3 regions of the Planococcus plakortidis genome follow, and region 3 is predicted to be linked to each of the others. Evidence: predicted binding sites of a transcription regulator. Region 3 holds the regulator's gene; each other region holds the start of a gene.
What was found. Region 3 encodes Rex, which represses fermentation and respiration genes when NADH is low (regulators of the CRP and FNR family bind a similar motif). Its sites were predicted from a motif close to TTGTGAAATATTTCACAA; they were not measured.
Positions count from the first base shown of each region.

Region 1 (4,296 bases), 690 kb from region 3:
TCAGAAAGGCGATTATCTGTTCCGCGAAGGGGAGGCGGTAAAAGGCCTTTATATCCTCCGTTCGGGGAAAGTGCAAATCGGAAAAGTCACGCCGGATGGCCGCGAGCTTGCGTTGAAGATTTGCGGCACGGGGCAGATGGTCGGCGAGATCACGGTATTCGCAGAAGGAGCCACATATTTGCTGGATGCCCGGGCCTTGACGAACACTGTCTGCTTGAAAATCCCTGTGGAAGAGCTGGAACAATCGCTTGAAAAAGACCCAGGGCTTGCGATGGCGTTCATGAAATGGATGGGCATCGACCAACAGAAAACGCAGACGCGTTTCCGGGATTTGATGCTCCATGGCAAAAAGGGAGCCTTGTATTCGACGTTGATCCGCCTCGGCAACAGTTATGGCATCCAAGCGGACGGCGGCTTATTGATCGATGTCGTGCTGACGAACCAGGAGCTGGCGAATTTCTGCGGCATGAGCCGTGAAATGGTCAACCGGATGCTCAGCGACTTGCGCAAACAAGGAACCGTCGGCATGCAAGACGGCAAGATCGTTCTATACAATATCCCCAAACTGAAATTCGACATCAATTGCGAAGAATGCCCGATTTACCTTTGTAAAATCGACTGATTGCAAAGCCTGCCGTAACGGCAGGCTTTTTGTATGCTCTGGTAATATCAGCTTTTACTCCTTAAAAGTGTGGTACAGAGGGGGATGCAACTGAAACCAAAAGAGCCGTGAAAGGAAAAGCTTCCACTTTTCGACTGCGTTGCAGGGGCACGCTTTCCGGAGGGCTCGCATTGAGCCGCTTCGTCGCTACGCTCCTGCAGGGTCTCAATTGTCTCGCTATTCCTCCCGGAGTCGGCCCCTTACACTTCGTCTCTAGTTTTAAAGGAGAAAATAACTTCTTTTGTCCACTCAATAGAAAATTAGAAATGTGTCATCTTTTCAGCTTAAGTCATTTTCATTAAAGAGCGTGCAAGCATCATATATGTTCATCAACAAAATTTCTACTCAAGCACCTATGGCCCAGATGTTTCATCTAAGGAAGCGATTCCCACACTAGCCTGCAACTGCATATAGAAGTAAATCTGATGAAACACACTCGAATCAGCGAAATCTCCAAGCCGCCGAGCGTAAAGGGGTGAGCCGAAGCAGTAAGACAGGTGCTTTTCATGGCTTACTGCAAGAGGCCAACCCAGAGCACGGCGGCGACTAACAACATGATGCTCCAATAGAACAGGAAACAATGCCACACCCTAACCCCCGCTATCTCCGCCATTCATTCCAACCAATAGCAACTTCCAAAAGCCTGCTCATCCGCAGGCTTTCTTTTTTTGGCAAAAATATGAACAACCGAAAATAAAAATGCGCAGGTGTGATTTATGTCACAGCTAAACCGAAATTTAGGTCCTATGCTAAAGGAAATAGCAAACGAGTGAAGAGGTGGAGAAAGTGGATAAGAAGCAATCGGATCATGACGTGAATTTGAAGGGAACACTCGTCAGTGTATTCTTCGTCGGCATCGTCATCGTTGCCATGTGGGTTGCCGTGTATTTGATGTACGTAGCGAGATAAAAAAAGGAGAGATTCATCATGCATTTCCATAAATACGAGAAGATTTGGCTCAGTTTCGGCATCGTCTCGCTCATTGTCTTTTTGAGCGTCGTCGGGGTCAGTGCGTTTTCACAAAACCATACGCCATCTGGAGGGATGGACACCATCGACCCGGAGAAAGTGAACGAAACAGCGCCATTCGATAACCCAGGGGTCACGCAATTGGACGAGGATACTTACCAAGTGGCGATTGTCGCACTGGCTTTTGGCTACAACGCACCTGACTTGCGGGTGCCAGCGGGCAAGGAAATCATTTTCAAAGTCACCAGCACGGACGTGGTGCACAGCTTTACGATCGACAATACGAAAGTCAATATGATGGTCGTTCCGGGACGGGTCACGACCAAATCCTACACATTTGAAGAACCGGGCAAGTATTTGATTCTGTGCAATGAATACTGTGGCACCGGTCACCATATGATGTCTACGGAAATTGAGGTGTACTGACATGATTGCTCAACCAGAACGTAAAATCGCTTTATGGCACCTAGGTGTCGCCTATACCGCCTTTTTGATCGGCACGCTCATGGGTGTCTTGCAGGTCTTTATCCGCAACGACGCCTTACAGCTCCCGGCTTGGCTTGATTATTACCAGATCCTGACCGCGCACGGCGTCTTGCTCGCACTTATTTATACGACCTTTTTCATTTTCGCCTTCTTTATCACCGGCATGAGCAAGAGCCTCGGCAGCTTCGGCCCGAAAGTCCGCTTGTTTTCATGGATCGGCTTGTGGGTGACGCTTCTCGGAACGGTCATGGCCACAGTGATGATTATCGCCGGGGAAGCGTCGGTTCTATACACCTTTTATGCACCGATGAAAGCGAACGGCTTTTATTACGTCGGCCTGGCCTTGGTCATTGTCGGTACGTGGATCTCGAGTTTTGCGTTGGTCGGCCATTATATGGTGTGGCGCCGCAACCATAAAGGGCAATTGAGCCCTTTGTTCGCCTTCATGACGGTTACGACAATCATTTTATGGATCATCGCCTGTCTCGGCGTGGTGGCGACCGTGTTGTTCCAATACATTCCGTGGGCGTTCGGCTGGACGGATACGATCAATGTGGAATTGAGCCGTTCGCTGTTCTGGTATTTCGGCCATCCGCTTGTTTATTTTTGGCTGCTTCCAGCCTACATCGCTTGGTACACGATCGTGCCGAAACTGCTTGGCGTGAAAGTGTTCAGTGATTCCTTGGCACGTCTCGCATTCGTCTTGTTCATTCTGTTCTCGATTCCGGTCGGGTTCCATCATCAATTGACGGAGCCAGGCATCTCGAACTTCTGGAAGTTCCTGCAGGTGGTCTTGACCTTTATGGTCATCGTGCCATCGCTCATGACCGCATTCTCGATGTTTGCGACCTTTGAAATTTCAGGGCGCAAAAAAGGCGGTACCGGCCTCTTTGGCTGGTTTAAGAAACTGCCGTGGCGAGATGTCCGTTTCACTTCGATTTTCATCGCCATGGCGTTCTTCATTCCTGGCGGCGCTGGGGGGATCATCAATGCCAGTTTCCAATTGAATGAAGTCGTCCACAATACGTTATGGATTGTCGGGCATTTCCATATTACCGTCGGAACGCCGGTCGCGATGACGTTTATGGGCTTGACCTTCTGGCTCATCCCGTACTTGACGGGTCGCCGTTTCACGAAGCGCATGCAGCGCCTCGGCTTTGTCCAGATCATCACTTGGTCGATCGGCATGCTGCTCATGTCGACTGCGCAGCACGTACTCGGCTTGATGGGGGCTCCGCGCCGCACAGCTTACAGCGGCTATAACGACCACCCGTCGGCGATGGAATGGTTTGACGGCATTCTCTCGAACCATGTGACGATGGCGATCGGCGGCACGATTTTGTTCCTGTCTGCCATGATCTTGATGTATATCGTCATCATGACAATGTTTATTTCGCCAAAAGCGGAAACGCCTGAACAAATGGTGGAATTCCCGCTGGCGGAAAGCGATATGTCCCATACGCCAAAATGGCTGGAGAACTGGTGGATTTGGATCGGCATAGCGGCCGTGTTGATTATCGTCGCTTACGCGGTTCCGCTGACCCACATGATCCAACATGCACCGCCTGGCTCGAAAGGATTCATTACATGGTAGGAGTTGAGGACAATGTTCACGATGGTACTCGCATTAATGGCCATTTTCATCGTTTTCACCGCGATGCTCGTTGAGTTGTCGGTGACCGACGAAGACTGAAGAAGAGCTGTTCCGGCAATGCGCCGGGACAGCTTTTTTTCGTCTTGCTCCAACTGGACGCTTTCCGCGGGCACGGCCTCAGCCGCTTCGTCGCTTCCGCTCACTGGAATCTTTTAACTATGCGCAACCAGTTGGAAATTGTATTTGAGCGGCATCTTCTATAGTATTTTAAGGAGAAAGAAGAGGTGGATGTGATGGGGTGGATGGACTGGGTTTTCACCGCCGTGAGCGTTATCTGGCTGGTCGAATTCATCGTTTTTAAAAACCGTGAGACCGGGCAAGGCGACCCGGTCGAAAAAAGGACATTCTTTGGGATCCTATTGTCGCTGATTGCCACCATCGTAGTTGGTTTTTGGCTTCAGGAGCTGGCAGAAAATGAAATTGCATCAGTGCTCAGGCCGATCGGGCTCGTGTTGCTTATCGTAGGCGTCTTTTTGCGATTTTGGGGAATCATTCATTTGAAATCACAATTTACGCGTCACGTGAC
Region 1 is NZ_CP016539.2:3,134,464-3,138,759, reverse strand. Features, by position in the region: gene BBI15_RS15610 (Crp/Fnr family transcriptional regulator) at 1-622, shown strand, start outside; gene BBI15_RS15605 (cytochrome C oxidase subunit II) at 1,448-1,570, shown strand; gene BBI15_RS15600 (cytochrome c oxidase subunit II) at 1,589-2,056, shown strand; gene BBI15_RS15595 (b(o/a)3-type cytochrome-c oxidase subunit 1) at 2,058-3,710, shown strand; gene BBI15_RS15590 (methyltransferase family protein) at 4,004-4,296, shown strand, end outside.
Region 1: the regulator Rex is predicted to act here: its motif matches at 1,369-1,386, upstream of BBI15_RS15605 (cytochrome C oxidase subunit II).

Region 2 (4,296 bases), 1.3 Mb from region 3:
AGTGCTGCTAGTCCTACTGCAATTGCTGCTGCTAATAAACCCATTTTAAAATGTCCTCCTCAGGATAATTGTTTTTTGTTTTGCCCGAAGGCAGTTTATACTCAATGGTCTTCGCTGACTTTATGCGATAAATAAACCATCGTTAACATAACGAAAATGAACGCTTGGATAGCCCCGATAAAGATCGAGAACCCTTGCCATGCCATCATCGGCAAGATTGCGCCGACGAATCCGAAGATACTTGCTGAAGCAAGCCCTGCCAACAAAGTAAGCAAGATCTCACCAGCGTAGATGTTACCGTAAAGACGCAGACCGAGTGTCAGCGTATTTGCGAATTCCTCAATGATTTTAAGCGGGAACAAGAACGGCATCGGTTTCAGGAAATCTGAACTATAGCCTTTCAAGCCTTTCAGCTTAATACCATAATAATGGCTCAAGATGATGATTGTTGCAGCCAATGTCATTGTCACGACTGGATCCGCTGTTGGTGATTTCCACCACAGGTCTCCGTTGACGACAACAGCAAATGGGAGCCCAAGCATGTTCGAAACGAAGATGAACATGATCAGCGTAATTCCAAGGATATGGAATCGTCCGCCATCCCGCCAGTCCATGTTGCTTTTAATGATTCCTTTCACAAAGTCCATGACCCATTCCATGAAGTTCTGCATGCCTGTCGGCTTCAGCTTCAAGTTGCGGGTTGAGAAGAATGCGATAAGGAACACAATAAGAGCGGCTACAAGCAGCATCATAACGTTCGATAGGTTGAACCAGATTCCGAACACCTCGAGCATTGGAGCGCCATGATCCACGATAAATTCACCTCTCTTTCCACTTTCATTAATGGTGTTTCATGTGATAAACGATCCGCTCCACTAAAAGGAGACCATAAGGGATCATCAACCCGATTACCGCACTGACCAAATGTATATGTTCGGCGAACAAAATAGCGATCGCCACAACGGCTACACCTGATGCGAACCGTAATGCCGTTCCAAGAGAACGGACTTTCGAGCCTTCCGTTACCGCCCGGTCGAACTTCTCCATTCTCCGGACCAGGATCCACATATTATAAATGCCGAACAGAGATCCGACGATCAAGCCCGCAAACACTTCCGGATACGGAGTGACTCCCCACCCTAAAACGAACGCGGCGAGGATGAAATACATCAGCCTCTTCAATCTTTTATAGATCTCTTGAAGTCCATCCATTTTTCACATGTCTCCTGATTCGAATTTTCGGACGGTCTGAAGCATCGCCCAGATCCCGGCACTAAGTCCGGTGAGCAGGCAGATGATCAAAAAGAGCGGGGCGGTTCCGAAGCGCTCATCAAGCCACATCCCTGTAAAGACCCCGATTAGTACGGACCCGACAAGTTGCGAGAGAATGGCCGAATAAATCGCCATTGCTTGTAAGGGACTTTTTTTCGGGTGCATGATAAACCCCTCGAAATTCATAATGATTTGACATTCACGCCCATAAAAGAGCAGTCGCATCCGGCTTTCAATAGCACATCCATTATGTATGAAAACCCTCTCATGCAGACCCTTTGTAAGCATACAATAGGGGTAAAATCATGTCAATTACATGTAGTGAAAAACTTCACAAGCTAAAACCCGCCGACATACGATTGACAAATTTGTTACAAGAAAAGCGAGAGCGGCCGATCTGGCTCGACAGGCGCAAGGCAGATTCCCGAAGCGGCGCCCTTTGCCGCACAGGGAAGTTGACTTGCGACCCGAGAGCCAGGCCGCTCGAGCTAGACAATAAGAAAAGCGAGAGCGCCTGTCCAGCTCCGACAGGCATAAGACGGATCAGCAATGCGGCGCCCTTTGCCGCAATGCTGGAACGGCTTATGACCCGAGGAGCTAGGCGCTCGAGCTAGACACCAAGAAAAGCGGAGGCAGCCGTTTAGACCCGACAAGCACAAGACGATTTGCTGACGCGGCGCCTTTTGCCGCATAAGCAAAGTGGCTTGTGACCTCGAGGGTCTGGCTGCCGGAGCTAGACACCAAGAAAAGCGGAGGCAGCCGAATGGAAGCTAAGCTATGAACTCGACGTCCTTTGAGCTCTCCCCTCCCTTGCCTCCTTACAGCTCGCCGAAATACTTATGCAAAGCTTCCACGATCCGCTGGGATGCTTTCCCGTCGCCGTATGGGTTCGATGCTTGAGACATCGCTTCATAGGCAGCTTCATCCGTCAGCAATTCCTTGCCGAGGCGGTAAATCGTTTCTTCGTCCGTACCGGCAAGCTTCAAGGTTCCGGCATCGATGCCTTCCGGGCGCTCCGTCGTATCACGCAATACCAAGACAGGCTTTCCGAGAGACGGCGCTTCTTCCTGCACCCCGCCTGAATCGGTCAGGATGAAGTAAGACTGGGCGGCGAAGTTATGGAAATCCAATACTTCGAGCGGCTCGATCAAATGGATGCGCGGGTCGCGCCCGAGCACTTCATCCGCTACTTCACGGACGGCCGGATTCATATGGACCGGATAGACGACTTGGATGTCATCATGCTCTTCGGTCAGGCGCTTGATGGCACGGAACATATTGCGCATCGGTTCGCCGAGGTTTTCACGGCGGTGGGCGGTCAATAGGATCATGCGGTCGTTGCCGATTTTATCGAGCACCGGATGTTGGTAATTATCACGCACCGTGGTCTGCAAGGCATCGATCGCTGTATTGCCCGTAATATAGATGGTTTCTTCTTTTTTGTTTTCATCACGCAGGTTCTGCGCGGACTTTTCGGTCGGCGCAAAGTGGATGTCCGCCATGACGCCTGTCAATTGGCGGTTCATCTCTTCCGGGAAAGGAGAGTACTTATTGTGGGTCCGGAGCCCGGCTTCTACGTGCCCGATTGAGATTTGGTTATACAAAGCAGCCAAACTTGCCGCAAATGTCGTTGTCGTATCCCCATGGACCAGTACAATATCCGGTTTCGCTTCCTTCATCACATCATCTAAGCCCTGCATGGCCCGTACGGTGACGTCACTTAAGGTTTGGCGGTCCTTCATGATGTTCAAATCAAAGTCTGGCGTGATGCCGAATGTTTCGAGCACCTGGTCAAGCATTTGCCGATGCTGCGCTGTCACGGTCACAAGCGGTTCAATCGTCTCTGGATGCTTCTGCAATTCCAGAACGAGCGGCGCCATTTTAATCGCTTCCGGACGTGTACCGAAAATCGTCATCACTTTCCATTTTTTCGTCACTGCTGATCAACCCGCTTTCTTATTTTGTTCCGAACAAGCGATCTCCGGCATCGCCGAGGCCAGGTACGATATAACCTTTTTCGTTCAGCTTCTCATCAAGTGCCGCGATGTAGATATCGACATCCGGATGCGCTTTTTGCAAAGCTTCCACGCCTTCCGGAGCTGCGATGATGCACATGAACTTGATTTTTGTCGCGCCACGCTTTTTCAAGGAATTGACAGCCTCAATCGCAGAGCCGCCTGTTGCAAGCATTGGATCGACAACGATCAATTCGCGCTCGGAAACATCGGATGGCATTTTGAAATAATATTCCACTGGCTGCAAGGTTTCGGGGTCACGGTACAAGCCGATATGCCCGACCTTCGCTGCCGGAATCAATTTCAGGACGCCGTCAACCATTCCGATCCCTGCACGCAAAATCGGCACGATGCCTAATTTTTTCCCGGCCAGAACGTTCGACTTGGCGACTTGCACTGGTGTCTCCACGTCGATTTCCTGAAGCGGAAGCTCGCGCGTGATTTCAAACGCCATCAATGTCGAAATCTCGTCGACCAATTCACGGAACTCCTTTGTTCCAGTCGATTTGTCGCGGATGTACGTCAGTTTATGCTGAATCAACGGATGATCAAAAACGAATACTTTTCCCACAGTGTATCTCTCCTTTTTCATACATTTTCCTAAACAGTATAACAGAAAATGAACCGCTTTAGAGCTTCCCCCCTGCATTAGGATTATTCAGTCAACTTCCATACGCAAATAAAAAACCAGGGCAGAGGCCCTGGTTAGAGGAGATGCGCTTCATCGAGCGGCATCGGCCGGTGGAACAGAAAGCCTTGGGCGATGGTACAGCCCATCTCGAGCAATAGCGTCCGGTCGCCTTCAGTTTCGACGCCTTCCGCGACTGCCCGAAGCCCCAGATTGTCCGCCAACTGGATGATCGTCCGGATGACCGCGCGCGTTCCGTGTTCATCCATATTGGAGACGAAGGAGCGATCGATCTTGATTTCTTCCACAGGCAGCTTCTGCAAATAGCTGAGCGACGAATAGCCGGTGCCAAAATCATCGATGGATGTCGCGAAGCCATAT
Region 2 is NZ_CP016539.2:2,539,270-2,543,565, forward strand. Features, by position in the region: gene atpE (F0F1 ATP synthase subunit C) at 1-44, opposite strand, end outside; gene atpB (F0F1 ATP synthase subunit A) at 102-812, opposite strand; gene BBI15_RS12745 (ATP synthase subunit I) at 841-1,212, opposite strand; gene BBI15_RS12750 (AtpZ/AtpI family protein) at 1,216-1,437, opposite strand; gene wecB (non-hydrolyzing UDP-N-acetylglucosamine 2-epimerase) at 2,091-3,209, opposite strand; gene upp (uracil phosphoribosyltransferase) at 3,229-3,858, opposite strand; gene BBI15_RS12770 (bifunctional diguanylate cyclase/phosphodiesterase) at 3,993-4,296, opposite strand, start outside.
Region 2: the regulator Rex is predicted to act here: its motif matches at 1,592-1,609, upstream of BBI15_RS12750 (AtpZ/AtpI family protein).

Region 3 (4,296 bases):
TGAGGACGAGCTTATTGCCCTTTAAATTGGCTTGTTCCTGGTCGTAATAGCCGAACTGGATGCCGGTGCCGTAATGGATTTGGCCTGCGAGTGCGGGCAGTTCCTTCATGATGGTCTTGAGCAGTGTCGATTTCCCGACGCCGTTCGGCCCGACAAGTGCGAGGCTATCGGTGCGGTAGAGCTTAAGCGAGATATTACTCGATACCGCATGATCGCCATAGCCGACGGACAGAGACTGGATATTCAAGACATCGTTGCCGCTTTGCTTTTGGATATCGAAGCCGAAACGCGCTGATTTTTCGTCGCCTTCCGGTGCTTCCATCCAGTCGGTCTTCTCGAGCACGCGGCGCCTGCTTTGCGCCATTTTCGTCGTGGAGGCGCGGACCAGGTTGCGGGCGACGTAATCTTCGAGCTTGGCTTTTTCGCTTTGCTCTTTCTCGAATTGTTTACGATCGAGTTCGTATTGCTTCGCTTTCTCGCTTAAGTAGCGGCTGTAGTTGCCGGTAAATTTGCGGACCTTCTTGCGCGACACTTCGTAGACGAGCGTGACGACTTGGTCGAGGAAATAGCGGTCATGCGAGACAATGAGAATGGCGCCTGGATAATTTTTCAGGTAGTTCTCGAGCCAGCTCAAGGTTTCGATGTCCAAGTGGTTGGTCGGCTCATCGAGAATCAAGAGTTGGGGTTTGGCAAGAAGGAGCTTTGCCAGCATGAGGCGGGTTTTCTGGCCGCCTGACAGGGAAGTGATTTTCTTTTCATAGTCTTCCGGATAGAACTTCATGCCGTGAAGGACAGCGCGCGTATCGGCTTCGAACTGGTAACCGCCCGCATCTTTGAAGTTGGTTTGCAGCAAGTCATATTCCTGCATGACTTTGGCGTTGCGATCTGCGTCGTTATAGACAGCCGGGTCCGCCATCGCCGCTTCAAGCTGGCGCAGCTTCGTTTCCTGCTCCCGGAAATGGGAAAAGATTTTCATCATTTCCTGCCATATGGTGGCATCTGAGTTCAAGTCGGTTTGTTGTTCCAAATAACCGATGGTCAAGTCTTTCGGCATGATCAAATCGCCGCTGTCGTAGGACATTTCCCCGGCGATGATTTTTAATAACGTGGATTTTCCGGCACCGTTGCGGCCGACGAGTGCAACCCGGTCGCGATGCTGGACTTCGAGTTTGGCGCCTGAGATGATCTCCTCGGCACCGAATGATTTATGGATTTGATTAACTTGCAATACGATCATTAGGGTCACCTCTATTCTTCTTAAGTGTAGCTGATGGGCGGGCGCTTCGCAATCGCGCAAGCCTTTACATATCAAGGCCTGTCATGTAAGATTGATACGATTTGACAACAGTTCAGAAGGAAGCGATCACATGCTTGACGAATCAGCGAAAATCCCGCAAGCGACAACGAAGCGGCTGCCCTTGTACTACCGGTTTCTCCAGAATTTCGCCAACGCCGGGCAAAAGCGTATTTCCTCCCAGGAGTTGAGCGAAGCGATGAAAATCGATTCGGCGACCATTCGACGAGATTTTTCACATCTCGGTGCGCTCGGTAAAAAAGGTTATGGTTATGATGTGCAGGAGTTGTTGGCGTTTTTCCGCAAGACGCTTGACCAGGATGAAGCGACCAATGTCGCCTTGATCGGTGTCGGAAGCCTTGGTAGCGCATTTCTAAAATACAATTTCCACCGCAACCATAACACGAAAATCATCCTCGCCTTCGATACGAATAGCCCCCATGAAGGCAAGAAAATCAGCGGGATCGATACGTACCATCCGGATTTGATTGAAGAGAAGATTAAGCAGTACGGTGTTGAAGTGGTCATTTTGACGGTGCCGTCGCGTTCGGCCCAGGAAGTCACCGACCGGCTCGCCCAGACTGACATCAAAGGCATCCTCAATTTCACGCCAGTGCGCATTTCTGTCCCCGAACATATCCGTGTCCAGACGATCGATTTATCGGTCGAGTTGCAGACTTTGATCTATCAGATCAAGCACGATTAACATAAAACCTTCACATTTGAACGGCCTTTGGAAATAGCCAAAAGGCCGTGTTTCATGTACACTAGAAACATACTACAGGAGGTGTCTGATATGGCTCCAGGTCCACTTAGCTTAATCATCATCGGAATCGTGGCATTGCTTGTTTTCGGCCCGAAAAAATTGCCGGAACTAGGCAAGGCATTTGGCTCGTCCCTGCGCGAATTCAAAAACGCTACTAAAGGGTTGGCGGATGATGATGAAGACGATAAAAAAGTCGAAGCCCCTAAAAATGACTTAGACAAGAAAGACGAGCACAAGTAACACGATAGGATGTTTGTCCGATGAACCAACAAAACGAAATGACAGTTGTTGAACATATAGGTGAACTCAGAAAACGGCTGACCTTGATAGTCGTTTTCTTTCTGTTCGCGCTCATTGCCGGGTTCTTTCTCGCTGAACCATTGATCCGCTATTTGCAATTCAGTGAAGAAGCGCGGAATTTGACGCTGAACGCGTTCAAAATCACGGATCCGATCAAAATTTACATGCAGGTCATGATGATCTTGGCTTTGATCATTACGTCTCCATTGATCATGTACCAGTTCTGGGCATTCATCAGCCCGGGGCTCTCTGACCGTGAGCGGAAAGTGACGCTCAGCTACATTCCATTTTCTTTGTCGCTTTTTATCGGCGGCCTTGCGTTTTCGTATTTGGTACTGTTCCCGTATGTCATCGGGTTCATGCTCAATATATCGGAAAATCTGGACATCCAGGAGACGATCGGGATCAATGAGTATTTCCAGTTCCTGTTCCAGATCACCTTGCCGTTCGGCTTTATCTTCCAGCTGCCGGTATTGATGCTGTTTTTGACGCGTCTTGGCATTTTGACGCCGATGATGATGACGAAATACCGGAAATACGCGTATTTGGTACTGGTCACGATTGCGGCGTTCATTACGCCACCGGACATTGTGTCCCATCTGCTCGTGACATTGCCGCTGATTTTATTGTATGAGTTCAGTGTCATCATCGCACGCATGGGGTATCGCAAATTCCTGCGGGCAGAACAGCAGCAGGCAATTAAAGAACAGACAGAAGACCTTCCGCCGAAATGATGGCGGGAGGTTTTTGGTTTGGAATGAAAAGCATTGGTATTAGGAGACTGCGCTGCAGGAGCTGCTTGGGGCCCGCAGGATGCGGGTCATGCAGTTGAAGCGACAGGACGTCGCGTTTTCAACTGCCCGGGGATAGGGCGGGTGTTGAGCCAAAGCGGAAAAGCACCGCCTTTGTCTCGCCAGCCCGCGCGGTCCCACAGGCATCAGCCCCCTACGCTCCGTCTCTGAGTTGAGATTGAAGAGAAGTCATTTCACTAGAATTTCTATGCGGGAGATATCACTAGACCAACCTTAAGAGAGTTTGCGGCTCGATTATGGTTGCTGGATTTTGGCAATCAAATATCCATAGCTAACCTAGTTCTAACGTAAGGGATATGCAAAAACCGCTACTCCAACAAGGGAGTGGCGGTTTTTGGGTTATTGCAGGTTTTCCATTTGTTTGATGAAGGTTTCGATCTTGTCCATATTGAGCTGGATGAGCATGACGTAGCCATTCAGCAGGATGTGCGCGATGATCGGGGTGAGGATGCGCTTGGTCCGCTGATAGAGGGCTGCGAGGATCAAACCAGTCGTAAAGTAGAGCAAGAGGTGCGTGAACTCGAGATGGACGAGCGCGAAGACGAGTGCCGAGATGGCGGTCGCGATCCAGAAGTTCATCGTCTGGTTCAAGGAACCGAAGACGACTCTGCGGAAGACCAGTTCTTCGAGTATCGGGCCGAACAGGACGACCGCGATGATTGCGTATGGCACGACTTCAGCGATTCGGACGAGCGTCTGCGTATTGGCGGAGCCCGGGTCGATGCCGATCGCCATTTCGATCATGGCGGCGATTGATTGGCCAACGATGAGCAAGAGAAAGCCGAGGACGCCCCAGCCGATTGCAGCGGGGAGGCTCGATTTTTTGCCTTTCCAGATGTTGAAGAAATTGCGGTCGCGCAAGATGAGGGCCATCGTAACTAAAAAGCCGACGCCCATCGTCAGGAAGATCAGCCAACCGGACGTCGAAGCGCGGGCTGTCGCATCGTCAAGTCCCTGGTCGCGGAAATAGCCGAGCGTCGGGCCGATAAAGAGGATCGGCATGAGCTGGACGGCTACGAAGACGAGCAGGACAAGGAGTGGCGTGCGCATGTTTTTACGCTTATAGCCTTTCGCTTTCTGGGAAGAGGCAGTTTTATGGGTTGAGGTCATGAAGTCAGATTCCT
Region 3 is NZ_CP016539.2:566,449-570,744, forward strand. Features, by position in the region: gene BBI15_RS03005 (ABC-F family ATP-binding cassette domain-containing protein) at 1-1,237, opposite strand, end outside; gene BBI15_RS03010 (redox-sensing transcriptional repressor Rex) at 1,368-2,000, shown strand; gene BBI15_RS03015 (twin-arginine translocase TatA/TatE family subunit) at 2,091-2,300, shown strand; gene tatC (twin-arginine translocase subunit TatC) at 2,321-3,094, shown strand; gene BBI15_RS03025 (CPBP family intramembrane glutamic endopeptidase) at 3,512-4,282, opposite strand.